One region of the Tersicoccus mangrovi genome, then DNA from elsewhere that is predicted to be linked to it. Evidence: predicted binding sites of a transcription regulator. Region 1 holds the regulator's gene; the other holds the start of a gene.

Region 1 (3,181 bases):
CCGAGTCCGGCGAGGATGCCGGTCTTCCAGTCCTGCCCGCGGGCGATGACGGGCCACGCGTCGATGCCGAGCACCGCCGGCTTGATCACCTGCCACACGTCGACGTAGGGGTGCCCGACGACGAGGACGTTCGACGCCGCACCCGGCACGCGCAGGGCGTCCTGGGCGATGCGGGACTCCTTGCTGCCCGGCACCAGGTGGTCGACGAGCACCCCGAGCCGGCGCTGCGGGCCGGGCTCGAAATCGCGGATGGCACCGACGAGGTCGTCGATCCCACCAAGCGGCTCGACGACGATGCCCTCCTCGCGCAGGTCGTCGCCCCAGACCTTCTCGACCAGTTCGGCGTCGTGCTTGCCCTCGACCCAGATGCGGCTGGCGCGGGCGACGCGGGCCCGTGTGGTCGCTCCGCGGACGGACCCCGACGCGGTGCGCGCCGGGGCGGCGGGAGCGGCGGCACTGTTCGTTCCGGCGGCGCCGGGTGCGGTGATCTCGACCGGCCGCCCCTCGAGCAGGAAGCCGTGACCGAGCGGGAAGGAGCGGGTGCGCCCGCCACGGCCCTCGAGGACCATGACGATCATCCCCGCGGTGCGCTCGACACGCATCAGTTCCCCGACGAACCCGCTGGCGCCGTCCTCGAGCACGAGACCGCGGCGGGCGGGCACCGCGGGCACGTCCTGCCGGACGCGCCCGGACTGCCGTCCCGTGTTCGCCGTCGTCAGGTCCTGCGGGCCCCAGTCGTAGTCGTGCACGCGTCCTCCTGGCAGCTCGGATCCGGGAGTCGTCGATCCTCCCGGGGCGCCGGGCCGGGCCGGCCGCGGGCGCCTACATGCTAGCAACGGGGCACCCGTACTAGACTTGGCACTTGAGCTTCCCGAGTGCTAACCGTCAGTGCTCGAGTCCGATGCTCGACCTCGATGCTGGTGGTGCGGGGCGGACCCGTGGTCCGGCCGCCGCGGCGGCCAGCGGCACGAGGCCCGTCGAGACCGCCACAGGAGGTGCGGCAGTGAGCGATTCGCGGCGATTGAACGTGCTGCGCGCCATCGTGGAGGACTACGTCCAGTTCCGTGAGCCCGTCGGATCCCGCGCCCTGGTCGACCGGCACCGTCTCGGCGTGTCGTCGGCGACCATCCGCAACGACATGGCGGTGCTCGAGGAGGAGGGGCTCATCGTGGCCCCGCACACGAGCGCCGGCCGGGTGCCCACGGATGCGGGCTACCGGTTGTTCGTCGACCGGATCTCGGACGTCAAGCCACTCTCGCAGGCCGAGCGCCGCGCGATCCAGACCCTGCTCGACGAGGCGAACGACCTCGACGACGTCATGGAGAAGACGGCGCGCCTGCTCGCCCAGCTCACCCACCAGGTCGCCCTGATCCAGTACCCGACGATCGGCGACGCGCGGGTGCGCCACCTCGACGTCGTCGCGCTCGCCGAGGACCGTGCCCTCGTCGTGCTCATCACGAGCAACGGCCACGTCGAGCAGCGGGTCGTCCCGCTCGCGTCGCCGGTCACGGTCGAGGAGCTCGCCGACGCGCGCACCCGGCTGCTCGGTGCGATCGACGCGCGCCCCCTGACCGAGGTGCCGACCCTGCTCGGCCGGCTGCGCGGACCGATCGACGCCGAGACCGGCACCGACGCCCCGGTCGAGCACCCACCGGCCGATCCGCTGCTGGACCGCCTGGCCGCCGCGGTCGTCTCCCTCGTCGGTTTCGCGGGCCAGGACCGCATCGTGATGGCCGGGACGGCGAACCTCGCCCGGGCCACCCGGGACTTCCCGCTGACGATCCTGCCGGTGCTGGAGGCGCTCGAGGAACAGGTCGTGATGCTCCGGTTGTTGTCGGAGATGGGGCAGGACGAGGCCGGCGTGACCGTGCGCATCGGTCACGAGAACCCGTACGAGCCGCTCAGTGAGGCCTCGGTCATCGCCTCGGGCTACGGGCCGGCGGCCGCGTCCCGGCTCGGGGTCGTGGGCCCGACCCGGATGGACTATCCGACCTCCATGGCCGCCGTGCGCGCGGTGGCCCGCTATCTGTCCCGCATTCTCGCGGGTTGACGCTCGCCGTAGGTGCGCAGCACGCGCCCGACGGTGTCGAGAAACGATGTGAAAGGACGTTGTGGCCAGTCATTACGAGGTCCTGGGTGTGTCCCGGGACGCCACCGGCGAAGAGATCAAGAAGGCCTACCGCAAGCTGGCCCGCAAGCTGCACCCCGATGTGAACCCGGGGGACGACGCCGCCGAGGAGTTCAAGAAGGTCAGCCACGCCTACGAGGTGCTCAGCGACCCGCAGAAGCGGCAGATCTACGACACGACCGGCAACGAGAACGGCAGCGCCAACGGCTTCGGCGGCGGCGGAGGGTTCGGTGGCGCCGGCTTCGGCGGGTTCCAGGACATCTTCGACACGTTCTTCGGTGGTGCCGGCGCGGGTGCGGCCGGCCCGACGTCGCGGATGCGGCGCGGCCAGGACGCGCTGATCTCCGTCGGCGTGAGCCTGAAGGACGCGGTGTTCGGCACCAACACGTCGATCGAACTCGAGACCGCCGTCGTGTGCGAGCGATGCTCGGGCTCGTGCTGCGAGCCGGGCACCTCGCCGACCACGTGCGACGTGTGCCACGGCACCGGCCAGATCCAGCGGGCCGTTCGCTCCATCCTCGGCCAGGTCATGACGACGGCCCCGTGCCCCACCTGCCAGGGCTTCGGCACCGTGATCCGCAACCCCTGCAACGAGTGCGCCGGCCAGGGGCGCGTGCGCAGCCGCCGCAGCCTTACCCTCAAGGTCCCCGCCGGCGTCGCGACCGGCACACGCATCCAGCTCGGCGGCCAGGGCGAGGCCGGCGTCGCCGGTGGCCCGCAGGGCGACCTGTACGTCGAGATCCAGGTCGCGAAGGACCCCGCGTTCGTGCGCGACGGCGACGACCTGCACGCCACGCTCCAGCTGCCGATGACGGCGGCCGCGCTCGGCACCGTCATCGACTTCGACACCTTCGACGGGCCGCAGCCCCTGCGGGTCGCGGCCGGCAGCCAGTCCGGCGAGGTCATCACCCTCAAGGGCCTCGGCGTCACGCACCTGCGCTCGGGGGGCCGCGGCGACGTGCGCATCCACCTGCACGTGGAGACGCCGACCCGGCTCGACGACGAGCAGGAGGAACTCCTGCGTCGCCTCGCCGGCCTGCGGCACGAGGAGAA
Region 2 (3,181 bases), on a different contig from region 1:
CGGAGATGGCGACCTTGACGATGTTGGCGCCGGTGGCCTCGTCACCCTCGAGGGTGAGGTTGGCGAACGCCTTCTCGCCGGCCTGGATGAGGGCGACGCCACCACCGGCGACGATGCCCTCCTCGACGGCGGCCTTCGCGTTGCGGACGGCGTCCTCGATGCGGTGCTTGCGCTCCTTCAGCTCCACCTCGGTGGCGGCACCGGCCTTGATCACCGCGACACCGCCGGCGAGCTTCGCCAGGCGCTCCTGCAGCTTCTCGCGGTCGTAGTCCGAGTCGGAGTTCTCGATCTCGGCGCGGATCTGCTTGACACGGCCGGCGATGGCCTCGGCGTCACCGGCACCCTCGACGATCGTGGTCTCGTCCTTGGTGACGACGACCTTGCGGGCGCGGCCCAGCAGGTCGACGGTCGCGTTCTCGAGCTTGAGGCCGACCTCCTCGGCGATGACCTGGCCACCGGTGAGGGTGGCGATGTCGGCCAGCTGCGCCTTGCGGCGGTCGCCGAAGCCCGGGGCCTTGACGGCGACGGACTTGAAGGTGCCACGGATCTTGTTGACCACGAGGGTGGCCAGGGCCTCGCCCTCGACGTCCTCGGCGATGATCAGCAGCGGCTTGCCGGACTGCATGACCTTCTCCAGCAGGGACACGAGGTCCTTCACGTTGGAGATCTTCGAGTTGACGATGAGGATGTAGGGATCCTCGAGGACGGCCTCCTGGCGGTCCGAGTCGGTCACGAAGTACCCGGAGATGTAGCCCTTGTCGAAGCGCATGCCCTCGGTGAGCTCGAGCTCGAGGCCGAAGGTGTTGGACTCCTCGACGGTGATGACGCCTTCCTTGCCCACCTTGTCGAGTGCCTCCGAGATCAGCTCACCGATCTGGGTGTCGCCCGCGGAGATCGAGGCCGTGGCGGCGATCTGCTCCTTGGTCTCCACCTCCTTGGCGGTGGCCAGCAGCTCGGCGGTGACCGCGTCGACGGCCTTCTCGATACCGCGCTTCAGGGACAGCGGGTCCGCACCGGCCGCGACGTTGCGCAGGCCTTCCTTGACCAGCGCCTGGGCGAGCACGGTGGCCGTGGTGGTGCCGTCACCGGCGACGTCGTCGGTCTTCTTGGCGACCTCCTTGACGAGCTCCGCGCCGATCTTCTCGTAGGGATCCTCGAGCTCGATCTCCTTGGCGATGGACACACCGTCGTTGGTGATCGTGGGGGCGCCCCACTTCTTCTCCAGCACGACGTTGCGACCGCGCGGGCCGAGGGTGACCTTGACCGCGTCGGCGAGGGTGTTCAGGCCCCGCTCGAGGCCGCGGCGGGCCTCTTCGTCAAAACTGATGATCTTTGCCATCTGGCTGTCGTCCCTCCCGGACAGTGGTGACTGTCGAGTCGTTAGATGAACGTGGCCGCCTCGATGCCCGCGACGGACGATCGACACGGATCCCACCATGGAAGTGCGACCCGCCCGATCTCACCGCGGCAGCCGGTGCCCGATCCCCGGTCCCTGCCGCTCCGGCGAGCCGGACGCTGGCAGTCGACGTGATCGAGTGCTAACACCATCATTAGCACTCGGCATGGGTGAGTGCAAGCGCTCGGAGGCCCCGCTGCACGGGTTTCGCCGAGGGCGGGATCAACCCCGCCGGGCGGTCTCCCACTCCTGCCGCAGGACGCCGAACACGACCGCGTCGTAGAGCTCGCCGTCAACCAGCCGCGCGTTGCGGAAGCGGGCTTCCTCGCGGTAGCCGAGCTTCGGGCCGATCCGGCACATGCCGACGTTGCCGCTCCAGGTGGCGTAGTCGAGCCGGCCGACGTCGGTGGTCGCGAAGAGGTAGTCGGTCCACAGGCTCATCGCCTCGGTACCGTGGCCGCCGCCCCACCGATCCGGCGGGTAGACGCCGATGCCGATCCGGATCCACGGCAACGCGTACGTGCCGGTCCCCGGGGCCACGTCGTCGGGCCGGTTGGTCTTCTCCTCGTGGTACCAGGAGACCTGGCCGAGGAAGGCGCCGGTCGTGACGTCGACGATGGGCAGGGACAGCCGCGGGGACGGCCAGTCGTTCGCGTCCACCGCCTCGTGGAGGAATCGGCAGTAGCTCTCGGCGCCCTCGGTGGTCCAGCGCTCGAAGTAGGGGGCGTCGGTGCGCTGCCAGGCGTGCACGCCGCCGTCGGCCGGTGGGCGGATCCAGGTGAGCAGGGCATCGACGTCGGCGTGAGTCCAGTCGCGCAGCGTCACCCGGCTGCCGACGATCTGCACGGGCTCGCTCATCCTCCGGTCCGGACCTGGTCGCGGGGCGACGGGCTCAGGCGGAGCCGCCGAGCCGGCGCTCGGTGCGGGCGCGCTGGCGGGTCGCCCGCTGCCGGCGGAGGCGCTTGACCAGCATCGGGTCGTGGGCGAGCGCGGCCTCGGTGTCGATGAGGGCGTTGAGGATCTGGTAGTAGTGCGTCGCCGAGAGGTCGAACGTCTCCCGGATGACCTGCTCCTTGGCCCCGGCGTACTTCCACCACTGACGCTCGAGCGTCAGCATCGCGGTGTCGCGCTCGGACAGCGTCGGGGTCGCGGCGTCGTGTGTTCCGCGCGCGCGGTCGTCCGCGTTCATCGCACCCCTCTCCACCCTGACTCTCCACCCCTGATGTTCCAGGTGCCGGGCACGACGGCGCCCGGACTCCCCACCAGCGTACCGGCGAATCACACGCGTGTCATTCGCCTCGGGCGAGGAGCTCGGGCGGGGCCGTACCGGGCACAATGGGGGCCATGCCGAAACCGCTCACCGACCTCGTCGCTCCGGACTGGGCGGAAGCCCTCGCCCCGGTCGAGCCCGCCATCCACGCGATGGGCGACTTCCTGCGCGAGGAGGTCGCCGCCGGCCGCGGCTACCTCCCGGCCGGGGACCGGGTCCTGCGCGCCTTCGCGCAGCCCCTCGCCGACGTGCGCGTGCTGATCGTCGGTCAGGATCCGTACCCGACGCCGGGCCACCCCGTCGGCCTGTCCTTCGCCGTCGAGCGGGATGTGCGGCCGCTGCCGCGCAGCCTGGCCAACATCTACCGCGAGCTGCAGAACGACGTGGGCCAGGCTCCCGCGGAGCACGGGGACCTGAGCGCCTGGAACCACCAGGGCATCATGCTGCTGAACCGGGTGCTGACGGTCCGGCCGGGGGAAGCCGGGTCCCACCGGGGCAAGGGCTGGGAGGCGGTC

Evidence for each region. The regulator HrcA, encoded in region 1, represses chaperone genes, less so after heat shock. The targets are predictions, from matches to a motif close to TTNGCACTCGNNNNNNNCGAGTGCNAA.
Region 2: a site for HrcA is predicted at 1,516-1,542, ahead of groL (chaperonin GroEL). Genes of this name have one in related genera too.

The regions. Positions count from the first base shown of each region.
Region 1 is NZ_JBAJMW010000007.1:19,035-22,215, reverse strand. It holds gene V6N00_RS14060 (DUF3097 family protein) at 1-749, opposite strand, end outside; gene hrcA (heat-inducible transcriptional repressor HrcA) at 1,004-2,050, shown strand; gene dnaJ (molecular chaperone DnaJ) at 2,112-3,181, shown strand, end outside.
Region 2 is NZ_JBAJMW010000005.1:393,249-396,429, forward strand. It holds gene groL (chaperonin GroEL) at 1-1,339, opposite strand, end outside; gene V6N00_RS12325 (GNAT family N-acetyltransferase) at 1,619-2,254, opposite strand; gene V6N00_RS12330 (DUF3263 domain-containing protein) at 2,289-2,585, opposite strand; gene V6N00_RS12335 (uracil-DNA glycosylase) at 2,741-3,181, shown strand, end outside.